One region of the Paenibacillus sp. MB22_1 genome, then DNA from elsewhere that is predicted to be linked to it. Evidence: predicted binding sites of a transcription regulator. Region 1 holds the regulator's gene; each other region holds the start of a gene.
What was found. The regulator Rex, encoded in region 1, represses fermentation and respiration genes when NADH is low (regulators of the CRP and FNR family bind a similar motif). The targets are predictions, from matches to a motif close to TTGTGAAATATTTCACAA.
Positions count from the first base shown of each region.

Region 2: the regulator Rex is predicted to act here: its motif matches at 2,725-2,742, upstream of ACL02P_RS05520 (polymer-forming cytoskeletal protein).
Region 3: the regulator Rex is predicted to act here: its motif matches at 2,972-2,989, upstream of hydE ([FeFe] hydrogenase H-cluster radical SAM maturase HydE).
Region 4: the regulator Rex is predicted to act here: its motif matches at 3,193-3,210, upstream of ACL02P_RS10055 (DUF2249 domain-containing protein).

Region 1 is NZ_JBLADV010000001.1:1,079,460-1,084,331, forward strand. Features, by position in the region: gene dinG (ATP-dependent DNA helicase DinG) at 1-1,935, shown strand, start outside; gene ACL02P_RS04975 (redox-sensing transcriptional repressor Rex) at 1,976-2,620, shown strand; gene ACL02P_RS04980 (amidohydrolase) at 2,617-3,915, shown strand; gene ACL02P_RS04985 (DUF5590 domain-containing protein) at 3,976-4,461, shown strand; gene ACL02P_RS04990 (hypothetical protein) at 4,716-4,872, shown strand, end outside.
Region 2 is NZ_JBLADV010000001.1:1,192,137-1,197,008, reverse strand. Features, by position in the region: gene ACL02P_RS05535 (multidrug efflux MFS transporter) at 1-253, opposite strand, end outside; gene ACL02P_RS05530 (helix-turn-helix transcriptional regulator) at 371-1,201, opposite strand; gene ACL02P_RS05525 (hypothetical protein) at 1,335-2,060, shown strand; gene ACL02P_RS05520 (polymer-forming cytoskeletal protein) at 2,103-2,645, opposite strand; gene ACL02P_RS05515 (thioredoxin family protein) at 3,114-3,431, opposite strand; gene ACL02P_RS05510 (YnfA family protein) at 3,601-3,927, shown strand; gene ACL02P_RS05505 (serine hydrolase domain-containing protein) at 3,944-4,867, shown strand.
Region 3 is NZ_JBLADV010000002.1:1,261,763-1,266,634, forward strand. Features, by position in the region: gene ACL02P_RS17715 (thiamine pyrophosphate-dependent enzyme) at 1-675, opposite strand, end outside; gene ACL02P_RS17720 (2-oxoacid:acceptor oxidoreductase family protein) at 739-1,731, opposite strand; gene hydE ([FeFe] hydrogenase H-cluster radical SAM maturase HydE) at 1,832-2,890, opposite strand; gene ACL02P_RS17730 (RNA-binding S4 domain-containing protein) at 3,395-3,676, opposite strand; gene ACL02P_RS17735 (HU family DNA-binding protein) at 3,676-3,948, opposite strand; gene mazG (nucleoside triphosphate pyrophosphohydrolase) at 4,143-4,872, opposite strand, start outside.
Region 4 is NZ_JBLADV010000001.1:2,126,920-2,131,791, reverse strand. Features, by position in the region: partial or broken gene ACL02P_RS10075 (SPASM domain-containing protein) at 1-335, shown strand, start outside; gene ltrA (group II intron reverse transcriptase/maturase) at 768-2,186, shown strand; gene ACL02P_RS10065 (DUF2249 domain-containing protein) at 2,279-2,515, opposite strand; gene ACL02P_RS10060 (hypothetical protein) at 2,516-2,875, opposite strand; gene ACL02P_RS10055 (DUF2249 domain-containing protein) at 2,892-3,125, opposite strand; gene ACL02P_RS10050 (YwiC-like family protein) at 3,360-4,100, shown strand; gene ACL02P_RS10045 (DRTGG domain-containing protein) at 4,152-4,872, shown strand, end outside.

The sequences.
Region 1 (4,872 bases):
AAGAACGAAGAGAAGGTCATGGTCAGCACGCACACCATCAACCTGCAGGAACAGCTTAGGGAGCGCGATGTGCCGTTGTTGACGGAGGTCGTGCCTTTTCCGTTTCGTGCAGCCGTTTTTAAAGGTAGGCAGCATTATTTGTGCTTGCGCAAATTTGAACATAAAATAAATAGAAAAGACTTCTCAACACCTAAAGAAGAGGTGATGACGGCCGCGCAAATGGTCGTATGGCTTACCCAAACGGAAAGCGGCGATGACGAAGAGCTGAATCTCGGCAATCGCGGCGGTGATTTATGGGAGACGGTGGCCAGTGAGTCGGAATCCTGCTTAGGCCGATCCTGTCCTTGGTTCCGCAAATGCTTCTATCATCGCGCAAAACACGAAGCCGGTGTCGCGGACGTGGTCATTACGAACCACTCTAAGCTGTTTACGGACATCCAGGCGGGGCATCAGCTGCTGCCGGGTTACGAGCGGCTGGTTATCGATGAAGCGCATCATTTAGAGGATGTGGCCGGCAAGCATTTGGGGATTCATATGAAGTATTTTACGGTCGTGCATACGCTGACCCGGTTATTTAAAGACAGCAAGACGGGGCAGCTGGCCAACCTTCGCAGCTCGCTTGAAGCGTCGGGCGCGGAGAAAGCCTCAGAATGGTGCTCAGTCATCGACGGAATCTATCCAACGCTGGTGGACGTGAAGGAGAGCTGGGACAAGCTCAGCGAGCTGCTGTTCAGCTTGATGCCTGACCGCAGCGACGCCGCCCCTGGCGATCCCGGGCAATTCGTGTACCGGCTGTTGCCGAATCGAAAACCAAAGGATTGGGAGACGCTGACCGCGCTCGAAAATCAAATTTACGTAGGTCTTGGCGACGTGCTTCGGAAAGGGGAGCGCCTCCTGTCCGAAATCCGAGAAGAGCAGGACGATTATGCAGCGGAGAGCCTGATCACCGATATCAGCGGCTTGTTTAAAGATTTAGCCGGGGAACGGGAAGCGCTGCGCTTCTTCATGAAGCTGGAGAGCGAGGACACCGTCTATTGGATGGAGGCGAACGGGAACTTCCGTAGCCGGTCGCTCCAAATGTATGCGGTGCCGATTGACGTCAGCGCTCAATTGAAGCAATTTTTCTTCGACCGGAAGAAGAGCGTCGTAATGACGTCCGCGACTTTATCGGTGGATAAATCGTTCCAATATATGATCGAGCAGCTTGGCTTGACTGAGGCGGCGGAAGAGGATCGGTTGATCACAGCGATGCTGCCCTCGCCGTTTAACTACCGCGATCAGGCGTTGCTGGTGATCCCGCGCGATTTTCCAAGTGTGAAGGGCAGCGTGGGGGATGACCATTTCATTCATACGCTGGTGCAATCGCTGGCGGATGCCGCGGTGGCGACGCAAGGTCGCATGCTGGTGCTGTTTACATCCTATCGGATGCTCAGGCAGGTGTATGACCCGCTGAAGGAACTGCTCGCAGCGGAGGGAATCACGGTGATCGGACAAGGGATGGACAGCGGCAGCCGCACCAAACTGACCCGGCGGTTCCAAGGGAACAGCGCATCGGTGCTGCTCGGGACAAGCAGCTTTTGGGAAGGGGTGGATATTCCTGGCGAGGCGCTGACCAGTTTAGCGATCGTACGCTTGCCGTTCCAGCCGCCAAACCACCCGCTGATGGAAGCGAAGAGCGAACGCCTGCAGCGGGAGAAGAAGAATCCATTCATGAAACTGTCCGTCCCGCAAGCGGTTATCCGCTTTAAGCAAGGATTCGGACGACTTGTCCGCTCGTCGCAGGACCGCGGCATCGTGATCGTTTATGATACCCGGATCCTGGAATCTTATTATGGAAAATATTTCTTATACTCTTTGCCCGGACCGAAGATGGAGCATATGCCATTAACTCAGATGGTTCCGCGCATCTCGGAATGGTTAAATCCCGAAGCCTAAGCCGCTTCATAGATCGCATTGAAGAATAGGGGGAACAAGCATGAAGTCAGATAAAATTTCGGACGCTGTCGTCCGCAGACTGCCGGTTTACCTGCGTTTCTTAAATGAACTCAGCCGACGGGAGGTGCCAACGGTGTCCTCCCAGGAGCTCGGACAGAAGCTGGATCTCAATCCGGCGCAAATCCGTAAGGATTTGGCTTATTTCGGCGATTTTGGCCGGAAGGGGATCGGCTACGATGTCGCTTATTTGATTGAAAAAATTCAACAAATTCTCAATCTGGACCAACAGATTAACGTCGCGCTGGTGGGTGCCGGGAATCTGGGGCAAGCCCTTTCGAATTATAATGCGTATTTGAAGGATAATATGAAGATTGTTGCGGTGTTCGACGCTTCACCGGCTAAGATCGGCAAGCAGATCAACAACATCACGATTCAGCCGATCGAAGAGCTGGCGGAAACCGTCCGGGCGAAAAATATCCGCATCGGCATCATCACCGTGCCGGATACGGAGGCGCAACGCGTAGCGGATGAGCTGGTTGCCGCCGGAATCGGTGCGATTCTGAACTTCGCGCCAACGATTCTGAAGGTTCCGCCGGAAGTTCGGATCCATGCGGCTGACTTCACTACTGATTTGCTGAGCTTGGCTTACTACTTGGAAGACGGAAAGGAAACAAGCAACGTATGAGTCGTAAATGGTTAATTAAGAACGGGACGTTTGCCGTCTTAAATGCGGACCGTCCTGTAATTCACGGATATATGCTCGTTGAGGGCGATACGATCAGCTATATTGGCGAAGAGCGCCCGGAAGGCGTGGAAGGCGCCGAAACGTTGGACGGCAAAGGGTTGTTGTTCCTGCCGGGCCTGATCAATACCCATGGCCATGCGGCGATGTCGCTGCTGCGCGGCTATGGGGATGATATGGTGCTGCAAACCTGGCTGCAGGAGAAAATGTGGCCGATGGAAGCCAAATTTACTGCGGCGGATGTGTATGCCGGTACGGCGTTATCTGTGTTGGAAATGCTCAAGGGCGGGACGACGACGTTCCTGGATATGTACGATCACATGGACGAAGTGGCCAAAGTCGTGGAGGAATCGGGTATTCGCGCCGTGTTGATGCGCGGGGCCATCGGGTTGTGCTCCCCGGAAGAGCAAGATCAGAAGCTCAAAGAAGCGATCGCGTTTGCTCAGAACTGGCACGGCAAGGCAGAAGGCCGCATCACCACGATGATGTCGCCGCATGCACCATACACCTGCCCGCCAGCCTTTATCGAGAAATTTGTGCAAGCTGCCCATGATCTCGATTTGCCGATGCACACGCATATGTCGGAGACGCGCGCCGAGGTAGAGCAGAACGTTAACGATTACGGCGTCCGCCCGGTAGAACATTTGCTGAAGCTGGGGATGTTCTCCCGCCCGACCCTGCTTGCCCACGCTGTGCATTTGACGGACGAGGAAATCGACATCTTGGCAGCGCACGGCGTTACCATCTCGCATAACCCAGGCAGTAACCTGAAGCTGGCCAGCGGGGTCGCCCGCGTACCGGAACTCCTGAAGAAGGGCGTAGTTGTATCGCTGGGTACTGACGGTCCGGCGAGCAATAATAACCTGGATATGCTGGAGGAGATTCGTTTGGCTGCGCTGATTCATAAAGGCGTATCCGGCGATCCAACGGCGGTTCCTGCGCTGGAAGCTCTGAAAATGGGGACGGAATACGGCGCGAAATCGGTCTTCTTGCAAAATACAGGCAAGCTGGCTGCTGGCATGAAGGCGGATATCATCGCCTTAAATACGGAGCAAGCCCATTTCCTGCCGAGAACGGATTATATCTCCCATACCGTTTATTCCGCTGGCGCCAAAGATGTAGAGCATGTCTGGGTCAACGGTAAGCAGGTAGTCAAGCACGGTGCTTGTCTGACACTGGATGAAGAACGCATCCGCTACGAGGCGCAAGCGGCGTTTGAGGGACTGTTGGCACGATAATGAGCGGCGCGCGGTTTCCTGAAGGAGGCTGCTTGCTTAGGAAGGGAAAGGAAGAGTAGCTTGAGGAAGCGAACGAAATGGATCCTGCTGTCCCTCGTGATTCTGTTGATCGTGCTCCTGGGTCTCCACCGGTTTTATCTATACATTCATGAGGATACGTGGAAAGCCGAAAGAGCCGCTATCCAGCAGGCGAAGCAGGAGACGGATCTCGTCCGGGGCGACAAGGTTTGGAAGTCGGTATGGGATGAAGTTACCTGGGTCGTGCAAGGGGAGGATGCATCCGGCCGCCAAATGATGGTCTGGTTAAGGGAAGGACATGATCCAGAGGTACGCTTGCTGTCCGATGGCAAGTCCGAGAGCCAAATGCGTGAGATCATCAAACAATCGTTGCCGGGGATCCGGGTGGTTCGGCTGCTGCCAGGCATATACAATAACCAATTGGTGTGGCAGCTGTTCTATAAAGAGAAGGACCACCATTATTATCGGTTTTTCAGTTTCACGACCGGCGAAGCTTTGCCGGAAGTGTTCACCCTGCCGAACCGCTGACAGGGGGGCTATGGATCAATCATAAATAAACGGTTTCGTTGTTTAGGCGAAGAGCCTGAATCGCGGAACCGTTTTATTTTTTGGCTTGAGAAAAAGTAGCATTTCGGGGTAGAACTACTAGCGTTCATTTTTAAATATCTTCACACTTTTCTTCGAAATTTGATATACGATGTGATATACTCATATTTGTAGTTTTGATATACGGGAATATATATCACAGAGTTGATAGTTTATATAGATAAGGGGGGCATCACGTGAAACTGCGTATTGGACCAATTGCTGCAAGCATTGCTATTTCCGCCCTTGTATTATTTGGTGGATGGTTCCTATATCGGCAGTGGGCGATTGAGCGTCCGCTGGAGAATATTGTGAAGAGTGTAGATGGAGTAAATCATGTCGATATGAACGTGA
Region 2 (4,872 bases), 110 kb from region 1:
CCAGGCTGGCCCGTAAGAGCATCGGTTTCCGGCCAAATTTATCAGCCGCAAGCCCCCAAATCGGCGAGAAAATCGCCGAGACGATAAACGTGATGCCAAAGGCCAGTCCCGAATACCGGGACACCGCATCGGCCTGATCCACTCCCAGCTCCTTGATGTAAAGCGGCAGGATTGGTGCAAGCTGGCTCATGCCCACGCCTGTCACAAACATGCCGAACCAGCAAACGATCAAATTTCTTTTCCAAATCGGCATAACCTTAAGCCTTCCTTCTGTAACCCCCCTGTTCCCTGCGCGCGCAGATGAACAATAAGATGAACATTCTTGCAGGACAATATTAACGCGAAGGTTAGCTTTACTCCATGCATTATCTTAAACTCCATGGACGATTTTGCTGTAATATTCCGATGGGCTCATCCCTTCGGTCCGTTTAAAAATTCGACTGAAGTAGAATTCGTCAGCGAAACCGAGCTCCAACGCGATTTCTTTGATTTTTTTATCACTTTCTAGAATCAGCTCTTTGGCTTTATCGATCTTCAGTTTGTTAAAGTACTCAATGACGGTAAATCCGGTCGTCTGTTTAAAAGCCCGCGACAGATAATACGTGGACAAATGCACCAGATCCGACAACTCCGCCAACGTAAGCCGCTCGCCAAGATGCTCGCGCATATACTGAATCACTTTCTCGATTTTGAGCGCAACCGCGTGGTTCTGATTTTGTCTTTTCACATGGACCAAGATTTCATACAGCAGTTGCTCCAGCCCGGCTCTCGTCAGCAGCTCATACCCCGGCAGTTTAGCGAACCAGGCTGCCGCCAGCCGGCGAAAGGCATCCTCAACCAAATAACCGTTCTGCAAAATCTGCATGGGCGGAAGCGGCAAGCGCTCGGTTTCCTGCCCGATGGACCAGGCCCCGTCATCAAAGCGGATGCCCGCATAACTATAGTGGACGGAATAGAAACAGATTGGATCCGCTTCATCCATCTGAATGTGATGGGGTAACCCCGCGTGGATATAAAATAACATGCCTTCTTGAACGAGATGCTTCTTGCGGTTCAACGTAATACTGCCCTTTCCTCCGGTGACGAGCAGCAATTCGTGGTGCGTAAGCGTTCGACGGATATGATTTCTTAGCTGCTTACCGTCATTCGGCTGCTTACTATTGCAATAATGGATATGAAAATGTAAATGGTTCAGGTTCATGACCGCTCGCCTCCTGATCGAGACTTCCGCTGCAGAACGCAGCTACTGCGATTAGACCATACGGACGGGCAAACCGCAACCTCACCCCTAAGAAGACGTAAATATAGTATCTGATTGGGGGGAGGATAATAATGTGGAGTTAAAACCTTGGTTCACCCGGTGGACAAGGACGACTCGGGCCCAGCTGTTAATTGCACTCCTCGTTATTATTGGAATAAGTGTTTGGACAGCGCCTTATTTTTCGGAAGCGGTGTTTTACTTGCATGGGGACAAATTCAGACCGATCCATCAGGAGCCGCAGGCGGTAACGTATCGATCCTATGACGGTCAAGAGGTCGTGGTCATGAACGGTAACGATCCGGGCCAAAAGCGGGTAAGTATCGATCGGCAGGAATATGAGGTCCACGTTCTGGAAGCCCAGTGGGTTCCACGCTATGAGGTGATCTATCCGTCAGGGGAGCGGTTCCAGGTGGAAGCGCACGACGAGATCTTGTTGTGGCTGGACGATCAGGGCGAGTTGGTCCCTGAAATCTCATGGAACATCAATGGTGTCCCCCAGCCCATCGACGAACACGTTGGCTTGTATAGTCCTAGTATGATCGTCCGAGCGGCCTTTCCCGAATACCACAGCAAACAGGGGAGCTTGCTGCTCTACTACGGCTCCTATGTGCTCATGTTTTTCGGATGGAGCTTATTCCGCTTTGAGAAGCTGCAAAACGTCTTATTTCATCTCTCCTTACACGGGTTATGGGTGCGCGAGGCGGAACCAAGCGATTTCTATTATGTCTCCTGTAAAATCAGCGGTATCGCGATTATTGGTTTAGGAATCTATGTTTTCATCCAATCGTTCTTCATCTAAAAAACAAGGCCAACCTCATTCGGTTGGCCCTTCGTTTTGCTGTTATTTAACTTCCGTTGCACCTGTTACTTTGCCGTCGATTTTCGCGCTGGCTTGCACGTCGGCATTGGCGAAGTAAAGGTTGCCGTCAATCGTAGCGTTTTCGTACAGGTTGAAGCCGTTCGCTTCTACATATACGTCACCTTTCACGGTACCGCCTTGAATTCTCAGGTTTTCACTTTGTACGATCAATTTCGGAACCGTTAAGGTGTAAGAAGCAGTAACATTATGGTCTTCATCCTGCGCATACAACGCGATCTTGCGGTAGATGTCCTTCGACGCATCGTTTTTATCGTGGAATTCGCCGGCAACAACAACATCTTGATCCACCGTCAAGTCGTTTAGAATCGCGATGATCCAAGTCCCTTTCTCACTCACTGCATTCACGAACGCATCCGCTTGATTTACGATCGAAGCCGATGTGGTGGCGTCCGTTTGCTCCGCAGGTTTATTGGCGTTTGCCGCCGAGTTCCCGTCATTCGAACCGCAACCTGCCAGCAGTGCTGCAGCAAGCCCGGCTACAACCAATCCTTTGACCATTTTCATGTTGTTTCCCTCCTGTTTTTCTCTTCAGTTTGAATTATAAAAAAAAGCGGCTTTTGTTAATGTGATTTTTTTCACTTATATGTGCGAAATTTCACATTGTTGGTCACAGCTTGTTCATCTTTGACGCTCCCTCCTCAAAACCTCGTAAGTTCGACTTGACCGCTGCCGCCCGGTACTGTTCCTCGACGAACCTACAACCGGACTTGATACGCGGAGCCGCCGTGTGCTGTGGGATGGCATCACGGAATTGGCTCGGGCGGATGCGCGGGTTACCACCACAAATCCAAGGGTATCAGCCCTGAACGCGTAATTTAAACCTCGGCCTCCATCCGTCCGAGAGCGGCTAGCGAGAACTCATCCTGCGTATGGAAACTCAATCGTCCGATGCCGGCTACAGTCAAGTCGACGTAATTTTCATGTTCCTCATCCCCTTATTAAGGTTGGGCGAAGAACATCCCTTCTGCCGCTTTAAGCTAAGCTCTCCAAGTATTCGCGGACTTGCCCCGGCGTCTTGGCGAATTTGCTGTGCAGGTGGGCGATTTTCTCCCCGTTTTTATAGACGAGCAGGCTGGGAATCCCTCGCACCTCATTGGCTTCAGCCAGCGGCTGGAATTCCTCTGCATCCATCGCGTAGAACTCTTTGTCCGGATGCTCCTGGATGATATCCCCGATAAACCGGTCGAGGTTCTTGCAATCCGGGCACCAGGTCGTATCAAATTTGATCACCGTATACTGATCTCTTTGAATTAATTGTTCGAATTGCGATTCCGATTGGACACGTTCCATCCGGATCCACTCCTTTAATTGTAGTTTTGATAGTTTAATTTTGAAAATTTGCTCTACATTGATTATAGCGCATCCGTGCAAAGACGCCAGCGTCTTCATCAAGGTTTCATCTTCGCGGATCCATGGTACAATCTTTGGTAAAAATAACGTGAAAGGACGGGGCTGCATCATGCTCCTCGCAATCCTCTTGTTTGTTGTCGCCGGACTCGCCGAAATCGGCGGTGGCTATTTAGTTTGGCTGTGGTTGCGCGAATCCAAACCGCTATGGTACGGAATCGCTGGCAGCCTGATTTTGATCGTATATGGCATCATCCCAACACTGCAGAAGTTTCCAAACTTTGGCCGCGTTTATGCAGCGTATGGCGGCGTATTTATTGCGCTCGCTGTGTTATGGGGCTGGTGGGTGGACAAGAAAACCCCCGATCTCTACGATTGGCTTGGCGCCGCCATTTGTCTGATCGGCGTCTCCATTATTCTCTGGGCACCACGACATTAGAAAGGACATCCAGGTTATGAACTTATCTTCCATTTCGGCAGCCATCGCGCCGCTTGATTTAAGAAGCTGTTTAATCCACACCCAAGGCAGGCTGGTGCTTGAACATTACCGGAACGAACAAATTGTGGACGAGCTCGCCAAAATTAACTCCTGTACGAAGAGCTTTCTCTCCGCCCTGTTCTGCATCGCCTGGGACCGCGGTCTCCTGCCGCCTCCCGACACTCCGATTCGCTGCTTCTATCCGCAGCTGGAGGAAGATCCGGATGAGCGAAAACGTGAGATTACGTTGCGTCATCTGTTAACCATGACGGGCGGGTGGAATTGGACGGAGTTTGGCGGGCATAACTCTTTTCCGCGGATGACCCGTTCGCCTAATTGGGTTCAGTTTGCGCTGGATCAGCCGATGGCTGACCGCCCCGGTGACCGGATGGAGTACAACTCCGGCGCGTCGCAGCTGCTGTCGGCGATCCTGGTCCAAGCCTCCGGTATGCCAGTCGCCCAATTCGCCGAGGAGCATCTGTTCGGCCCGCTGGGCATCGAGACGTACCGATGGGAGCAGGATCCGCAGGGCATCCACACCGGCGGATTTGGCATGTGGCTTCGTCCAACGGACATGTTGAAATTTGGTTTGCTCTACTTGCAGGGCGGTGAATGGGAAGGCCAGCGGGTGATCCAGGCGGAACGTTTGGCGGAATCCGTAAAGCCTGCGATTGATGTCGAAGCTCCTTGGCGCGGCTGTTATGCTTGGCATTGGTGGACGGACGTCTATGGAGAGGACGGGCAGTCGAAATTTGATTTTTTCTATGCTCGCGGATATGGGGGGCAGTTCATTTATGTCATTCCACTCTTGGAGACGGTTGTTGTGCTGACTAACGATAAACGGAAGCGGGACCGACCTCCAACAGAACTGTTCCGTTTATGGATTGCACCTTATTTATAAGGAAA
Region 3 (4,872 bases), on a different contig from region 1:
CGAGATCGGCCGCGACGGATCGACTACGTTATCAAATCCGACCGGCGGCGTTTCACCTACGAACGCCCGGACCGTCTTGGCGTCCTTGAAATAACTTAACTTCCGTTTCTGATGAGACGTGAAGAACCCGTCATAGGCAACGATCACTGGCAGACGAACCTCTGGATGCTCCGACCACTTCAGCGCCATGATGTTCATGTCGTATGCCGCTTGCGGGGTGCTCGCCGTCAGGATCAACCAGCCGGTGTTCAGCGCGAAATACAAATCGGAGTGGTCGCCGCGAATATCCAGCGGACCGCTGATCGCGCGCGTGACCAGGTTCAGCACCATCGGGAACCGCGTCCCGGACTGCACCGGCAGCTGTTCGATCATGTACATGAACCCGTTGGCGCTGGTCGCATTGATCACCCGAGCCCCAGCGAGTGCTGCCCCGTAACAGATCCCCGCCGAGCCATGCTCCCCATCCGCTGCAATCAGCTGGATATCATGCAGGCCTTGCGACTTCTTCTGGTCCAGTATTTGCGCGATCTCCGTGGACGGCGTGATCGGAAAATACCCCATCACATGGTAATTGATCTGAGCCGCCGCCATGGCTGCCGCTTCATTGCCTGACTCGAAGGCCGTCGTTTGTTCCGCCAGCGTCATTTTCGTGATTTTCTCTTCGGTTATAGACATCGATAAAGTCCTCCTTTAGGCTCTTCTGCGAGTTCAAAATACCTTGACCTTGGAAAAAAACCTCTACTGAAAGACGTGAGCGACGCGGTGGCTGTCGGCATATCCGGGTTCCTCCCGACGCATGCTAAGCGCCCCCGTTGGGCAGATTTCCACGCATTTCAGGCAACCTTTGCAATATTGGTAGTCGATTCCGCTCAAGAACATTTGCGGGCGCCCCTTCTTGTCCTCCCCAGCTTCCCACACGAAGCAAAGATCGGGACAAACCGAGTCGCAGTTAGCACAATGGATGCAGCTGTCCGTATCCAGCTCCGGCACAAAACCCTGCCGGGAGCCGCTCAAATCCTTCAGCAGGCTGTTGCCCTGCGCCCGGATAATGCCGCCCGGCGCCTGCGTCTTATAGCCGAGCAGCGGCTGCGGCCGTTCGAATTGTATCCCTTGTACCCCCTCGGGAGCCGGGATCGTCTGGAAGCGCACCTCATGATACCCCCGGTCGAACGTACGCAGATTGGGCTCCACCAAGTGCGGGTATTTTTTCTGGAATGTATGCTGAATCACTTCGCGCATCGAATCTGGATCCAAAAAATCGCATATCCGGAACAACGCCCCCAGCATCGAGGTGTTCACCTTCGTATGCTCGTCAATGGCAATCCCCATCGCGTCCACCACAGCGAGCGTCCCGTAAGGGAACATCAGGTCGCGCCGAATTTCCTCAAAATCGCGGGTTGAGTTCACCAATACGATTCCGTCCGGCTTCAAGCCGCTTAGGACATTTACCGTTTTGTGCAACGCTTCGTGGAACACGCCGATGACGTGGGGTTCCTCGATTGGACTGTGGTCATGGATCTCCACGTCCGGCTCGCAAAAGCGGATAAAGCTCTTCACCGGGGAGCCCTTCTTCTCCGAACCATAAGACGAGAAGCTTGCTCCATTTAGGCCGAGCCCAAGCACCCCGGATTCCGCCAGCATCTTCCCGGCCAGGTTGGCGCCGAGCCCGCCGATAGATTCCAGCCGAATTTCAAAAAAGCCAAGGTCATTGGTTTTGGTCAATATGCTCATTCGCCATGTCTCCTCTACGTTTTTTGTGAAATAATTCACGAATAATAACGAAATAAAAATGCCTCATCTCTTGACTCAACCGACTTCTGTGCAACGATGACTAAGCATGACGGCGGCTTGCCAGCGCCTTCAGGCTGTCCCCCCTTCCCATATCTACGGAAAAGCCCGCGGCTTCAATCCGGAGCTCAAGGCAATGCCTGCACTGGGCGGATTCATCACCCGTGCAGATTTTGTTGTTGTACAAAGCGTATTTCTTGCGGACGGCAACGGGTGACAGATTGGGCATGACCACATTGGCCCCGGCCTTCAGCGCCAACTCCCTTCCTTCCGGGTGTAACGTACCAAGCGCGGTTGTCGCGGGAATTAAGGCTTCGGGAAGGAACAGGCGGGCCAGCGCGACCATAACCAGTGTATCCTCCAGCGATCCGGCCTTCGCATTGCCAAGCGGGGTCTGATCATGGGGAATAAACGGGCCAATGCCAATCATGTCTGGGTTTAGCGTTTGGAGATAGTTCAAGTCCTCCGCTAAATCCTCCGCGGTCTGGCCGGGCAACCCGACCATAAAGCCTGCACCAACTTGATAGCCGATCGACTGCAGCGTCTCCAAACATTGGCGCCGGTGATCAAAGGACATTGAAGGATGCAGCGCCTCGTACAATCTTCGGGAAGCGGTTTCATGACGCATCAAAAAGCGATCCGCCCCCGCTTCATACAGCCATCGGTAGGTTTCCGCCTCCCGCTCGCCGATGGATAAGGTGATGGCCGCATCCGGAAACTCCGCTTTGATCTCCCGGATTAAGGCAGCCAGCAGATCGGCCGTATACCAGGGATCCTCCCCGCTTTGGAGCACAAACGTGCGGAAGCCCAGCTCGTATCCTTCCCGGCAGCATTCGAGAATCTCCTCCGGGCTGAGCCGATAACGCTCCGCTTCGCGATTCCCGGCCCGCAGTCCGCAATACAAGCAGTTCCGCCGGCAGTAGCTTGAAAATTCAATCAAACCGCGCATATACACCTTGTCCCCGTAAGCCTGCTCCCGCCTTAGACGGGCCAATCGGAAGAGCTCCTTGCGCGTTTCGACATCCATATGCTCCAGTAGATCGACGAGCTCCTCCTTGGAGAGCTCTCCCCGCGCATAGAGCTTGTGCACGAGCTGTTTCATCAGGCAATCATCCTTTGGATAGACTGGATTATGGACCTTGGTATACCCTATGGCTGTCGTGAAAAATGATGAACGAAATAGTTGTGAATATTTTCACTTTGTAAGCGTTTTAAATTATCTTCGTTGATTGGATCACCCCGGTTTCTGAATAGTGAGCTGCAGCCTGAGCGACGATAGGATCTGCTGCTCTAGTTGGTTTGTTGTTGCCTGTTTCTTCATTTCCTGCTTCGTTTGGTTGTTCGATCGTTAGTATGAAAGTTGCTTGATCGTTAGGCGCGATTTCATTTCGTAGAGGTGTGCCGCATGTGCAGCGTCGATGATTTAAACATGAGGTTGATTCAGAGGTGTTCTCTAAGAAGCAGATGTGTGCTTATCGAAAACATTAGTAAGTGTATTTACTATATTATCATGAATTCACAGTTTGGCTAGGATATTTTTTACACCTCATGAGGTTAAAAAAGAGCATGCCCCGAAGAAACGGAACATGCTCTGAGCGTCACTATGTCAGGACCAGTCCAGACCGGTCTCTTTTGCGATGGGCTCTTCCTTGATTAAGGTATACATCGAAGCAGCTTCATCCTTACGAGTCGTTTCGACCAGACGTTCGACGCGCACGGTCACCAGCTTCTGGCCGAATTGAACCGTAATTTCGTCGCCCACCTTCACCGTACTGCTCGGTTTGGATTCGCGCCCGTTGATCAGAACTCTGCCTTGTTCGGAGACGTCCTTCGCCACGGTGCGCCGCTTGATCAGCCGCGATACCTTCAGGAATTTATCGAGACGCATTATTTTACAGCTTCTTTAAGTTTGTTGCCCGCTTTGAATGCCGGAACTGTGGAAGCTGGGATTTCGATTGTTTTGCCGGTTTGCGGGTTGCGGCCCGTACGACCGGAGCGTTTGCGAGTTTCGAATGTACCGAAGCCGATCAGTTGAACTTTGTCGCCGCTAGCAAGTGCATCGGTAATTTCGCCGAGAAAACCATTCAATACGGATTCAACGTCTTTTTTCGTCAAACCGCTTTTGCTGGAAATGTTGTTGATCAGATCTGTTTTGTTCATTAATAATGCCTCCCAATAATTAAAGAAATAGGTGATACCTTGGCACTATAGGCTTCAGGCCTGCCTTCAAGCCTACCCAGCGCCAGATGGTTATCTTTGTATGAGTATTCTTGCTTGATTTGAAAAATCCTGCACTCTTAGGAACTTTTTTTGTTTTTTTCTCAAAAAAACTGAAATTTAGTCCTTTTCTCCCATCATTCCCGTTCTTTCGACTTAGCTTCGTCCCATAAGGCGTCCATTTCGGCTAATGTGCTGTCGCCAGGTGTTTTGCCCTGTTCGCGAAGCCGTTCCTCGACATAATGGAACCGCTCCGTAAATTTGCGGATCGTCCGCGAGAGGGCTTGCTCCGGATCAACTCCGATGTACCGGGCAGCATTCACCACCGAGAACAGCACGTCGCCCAGCTCCAGCTCCTGCGACTCAGGATCTTGCTTTTGCGCGACGGCTTCCTTCAGCTCGCGGATCTCCTCCTCCAGCTTGGACCAAACCCCGTCGATATCCTCCCAATCGAATCCGGCCTTGGCCGCCTTCTTCTGGAGCTTGTATGCCTTCATCAATGCCGGCAAATCACGCGGCACCCCGCTGATGACCGATTGGCGCTCCGGCTGGATGCCTTTGCGTTTCTTCTCCTCGGCCTTCATCGCTTCCCAGTTGTTCAGCGCCGCCTCGGCATCCTCCGCACTCAAATTGCCGAAGACATGCGGATGGCGGTAAATCAGCTTCTCATTCAGCTCCTGGATGACATCATACACCGTAAAAGTGCCGGTCTCCTCCTCCATCTGGGAATGGAGCATGATTTGCAGCAGCAGATCGCCAAGCTCCTCACGCATGTGGTCGGGATCGTCGTCGTCGATCGTCTCCAGCACCTCGTAGGTTTCTTCGATGAGATTTTTGCGAATCGATTCATGCGTCTGCTCGCGATCC
Region 4 (4,872 bases), 1.0 Mb from region 1:
AACGTAAAGATCTGCTCGGCCGCTCGCCGAAAGGTGTAAATGACGGAGACGGGTTCGTCTTCATTAGTCACATTGGCGAGGTGTATCCAAGCGGGTTCCTGCCAGTTAGCTGCGGGAATGTCCGGAACGCTTCATTGGTGGATATTTATCGGAACTCACCGATCCTTCGGGAGCTGAGGGACAAATCCTTGCTGAAGGGAAAATGCGGCGTCTGCGAATTTAAGGAGCTGTGCGGAGGTTCAAGAGCGAGGGCTTATGCGGTTACCGGCGATTATTTGGAGAGCGATCCGTATTGCGCATATATTCCACGAGGATTTTCACAACAACAAAAATAATAAGGAGGCCGAGCGGCCTCCTTTTCTTGGTGTGCCACGCATGGCGATTAACTAGGTGGTGAAAGTCCACTGTGGGGGTTTGTAGTTACCAACCACTAGCCAAGAGCAAGGGTGTCCACCGCGAGGTGGAATCCAAAGGAAGCTGGAGGCAAACTTCCGGCCCAAGGAACACGAACATCATCAGGCATAGGATACGGGATGAGTCTGCTAAACAAGACGAAGTCCAATTAACTACACGGACGTACCAATGTAAATGATGTGGGTATATGGAAGGAAAGTGAATCGTCTTACCGTGGGAGGTCTCATGGACGTGAGGAGATGCACTTCGAATCACGGTTGAAACAAGATTTATCATGAGAAGTCAGCAGACGCCATAGTACCGCGAACAGTCGACGGTTCGAGGGAAGGGCTGAACCTTAGGAGGTGAAGTCAATGAAAGTTACCGAAACAGGAGCCAAGGGCAGCCAACTTCTAACGGAAGACTCTCTGCAAAAGAATAGTGCGGAACACGAAGGATATGCGGGAGTGCACAGTCCTGCGAGGATAACCGAAACCGACGACACCAACGCAACCGAGTCGAAGGACCGGTTGCTTGAGAAAATCGTTAGCAGGGACAACTTGAACGAAGCATTCAAGAGAGTCAAAGCGAACAAGGGATCGCACGGAATCGACGGGATGGGAGTAGATGAACTTCTACAATATCTCAGAGACAACGGCGAGACCATCAAGCAACTGATCTTGGGCGGCAAGTACCGCCCGAATCCCGTTCGAAGGGTAGAGATTCCCAAAGAGAACGGAAAGAAGAGAAACCTTGGCATTCCAACAGTGGTTGACCGAGTCATCCAGCAGGCAATCGCCCAAGTGCTTACGCCAATTTATGAGAGGCAGTTTTCAGACAACAGCTACGGATTCCGACCCAAACGGAGCGCACACCACGCGATGAAACGAAGCCAACAATACGTGCAAGAGGGATATCGTTACGTGGTGGATATGGACTTGGAGAAATACTTTGACACCGTCAACCAAAGCAAGCTCATCGAGGTGCTTTCAAGAACGATCAAAGACGGACGAGTGATCTCGCTCATCCATAAGTATCTCCGGGCGGGAGTCGTCGTGAAGCATAAGTTTGAGGACACGGAAATCGGCGTACCGCAGGGAGGGAACCTAAGTCCGATTCTCAGCAATATCATGCTGAATGAATTGGACAAGGAACTGGAAGCAAGAGGACATCGATTCGTGCGATACGCAGACGATATGCTCATATTCTGCCGGAGCAGGAGGAGTGCGGAGCGTACCCTGACGAAAATTCTCCCTTACATCGAGAAGAAGTTGTTTCTCAAGGTAAACCGGGAGAAAACGATCGTGGACGATGCGACAAAAGTTAAATTTCTTGGCTTCTCATTCTACCAGAGCAAAGGGGAAACGCGGGTCAGAATCCATCCCAAATCCGTATCCAAGATGAAAGCTAAAGTGAAAGAGCTAACGTCGAGAAGCAACGGAATGGGCAACACCGACCGGGCGCTGAAGCTTAGGCGTTACATCATGGGATGGGTAAATTATTTCAAGCTTGCTGACATGAAACAACTACTCCAAACCACTGATAAATGGATGAGAAGGCGTATCCGAATGGTCTTCTGGAAGCAATGGAAACGAGTGAGGACGAAACTCGAAAGGCTTATATCGCTCGGAATTCATGAACAGAAGGCGTGGGAATACGCAAACACAAGAAAGGGCTATTGGAGAATCTCCAATAGCCCAATCCTCTCGAAGTCCCTCGGTAACAATAGGCTGAAGAACCTCGGATTCCTTTTCTTTTCTGATTATTATCGACAAGTTACTGCGCATTCCTAATGGAACCGCCGTATACCGAACGGTACGTACGGTGGTGTGGGAGGTCGGCTGCCCAATTAATGGGTAGCCTCCTACCCGATTTCTGCAAAAACCTAAGCTTGAATCGGTTCAAATGTCACCTTCCAATGATCCGCTGCCAGTTGTTCGCATTCATGACGGTAGCCCTTACCTTCAAGCACCTTCAGGAGCGGGACGGGCTTCATTGTGGCGTGCAGAACAAGGCTGTCACCCTCCTGCAGCTTCCCAACCGTGTCCATAATAACGCTGAACGGCTCTTCGCCGCGGCGAAGAATCGGCCGAACGTCGAGTTCAACGATCTGGTTTGCCATTTATGGATTCACCTCCACGTCCGTCCGTTCGGCGGCAAATGCTTGGCAGAGCCGAGCTGCACCGCTGAGTCCCTTCATGCCGCCGTACAGCGTATAGAAGAACGAGTCCGGCGCATCCAGCGAGAAGGACAAATACTGCTTTGGATCGATCCCCAGCATTTTTTCAAACAAAGCGGAAGTATCGTAGGCATAGAAACAGAAATAGGTGTATTGGAATTCCGGCATTTTTTCCGCGATGGTGAGGATCTCGCTGGCATAGCGTTCCAGATTGCTTTCCGCTTCCTCAATCATCCGTAACGCATCCTCGAGCTCGACGGCAATCTTAATTGTTTTCTCATCGACAACCGTAATCGTTGCCATAGGGCATTCCCCCTGCTTAGTTTTTGCCGATTTTCACCTGGAACATCTCTGGCCCCTGCTCAATGTACTCCCAAGTGAAACCGCCGGGATGCATGGCCTCGAACTGAAACCGGAGCGGTACCGGGTCATGGTCGTTAATCAGCAGCATCGCTTCCCCCGGCTCCAGGGAATTAAAGGTTGCAAAAATGGTCTTATGCTTGAGCTGCGGCGGATATTCGGTGGCGTTGACAGTAGCTTTGAATTGACTCATGGGAAGTCCTCCTAAATGTTTAGAATTTAACGATTCGCCCCCATTATAGCAACGGACTTGAGCGGGATTGTGATATCAGTCACAAGATGCGAAACCGTCAAAAATTTCTCGGCGGATTTGTCCGGAAGCTGCCATGAATCAAGTGATTTCTGTCACTTGGGTGCCGATGCCGGACGATTATAATGTGCGTAATTTGAATTTGATGGCTCACGATTAGAAGGAGGAACCGATAACATGCGCGTCCGAGATTACATCCCGAATCAACATGGAGCCTGGGCCATGCTGATCGTTCCGTTTCTGTTTGGCATGCTCGCCTCTACCCCCGGGGCGATCCACGGTTTGTTGTTTGTGTGCTGGCTTCTCATTTATCTGTTTATGTTTCCTTTGCTGCAATGGATTCGGAGGGGAAAAGCCAAGACCAAAGCCAAAGCCGACCGATACCGCAAGCCTTTGCTGCTCTACGGTGCGTTGCTGGTCCCTGCGGCGCTCACTTTGGTCCTGCTTCGCCCCGAGGTGCTGAAGTTGGCTCTCCTGTTCGTGCCGCTGTTTGGGGTGAATGCCTTCTATGCCAAGCAGAAGCGCGAACGCGCTCTGCTGAACGACATCGCGGCGATCGTGCAATTCAGCTTGATGGTGTTTATCTCGTATCAGCTTGGAGGAGGAACCGATCTTCGGCTCGCCACGGAACTGTTCCTGATCAGCACGTTGTATTTTGTAGGGACCGCTTTTTACGTGAAAACCATCATCCGCGAACGGAATAATAAGCGATTCTATTGCTACTCCGTAGCCTACCACGTTATGCTGATGATCTTGGCCGTATGGCTGCTCTCTCCGGCGCTGTGGATCGCCGCATTGATCCTGCTGGCTAGAGCGGTCTGGTTCCCGCGGACGGGGATTACCGCCAAGCAGTCCGGCATGCTGGAAATTGTCTATTCTGTTATTGTTCTTGCCGCCTTCTGGATGACCTACGCCTGAATGTGTATAATGAATACAGAATAGTACAGATTCGGGCAGGGGGTATAACAGTTGGAGGGACCGGAAGAAAGCGTAACAAAACACGAACAGCTGCTCCAACATATCGAAGGACTCAAGATTGGAACGAAAATCTCCGTGCGCAAGCTGGCCAAAGCGCTGGGGGTAAGTGAAGGTACCGCCTACCGGGCGGTGAAGGAAGCGGAGAATCTCGGGATCGTCATTACGAAGGAACGGATCGGCACGGTTCGCGTGGAGAAGAAGCCGCGCAACATCTCGGACCAGCTCACCTTTGGCGATGTGGTTGAGATCGTCGAAGGTCATGTGCTGGGCGGCGGAGAAGGATTGAACAAAACGCTGAACAAGTATGTCATTGGCGCGATGAAAATCGATGCCATGGCCAGATACATTGACGCCGGCAGCCTGCTGATCATCGGGAACCGCGATAATGCCCATTCACTTGCCCTGGAGCAAGGCGCCGGGGTATTGATCACCGGGGGGTTCGGGACGAGCCGCGAGGTGAAGACGCTGGCGGACAAGCTGGCATTGCCGATCATCTCCTCGCGTCACGACACGTTTACCGTCGCATCGATGATTAACCGGGCGTTATTTGACCGTTTGATTAAGAAAAAAATCATGCTGGTGGAAGACATCGTCAGCCGCAAACCGCGGGTGAGCATGCTGAAGGCGACCAGCAACATTTCCGATTTTGATCAGTTGTCTTTAGAGACGGGGCAGCAGCATTTTCCGGTGGTGGACGAGTGGAACCGGGTCA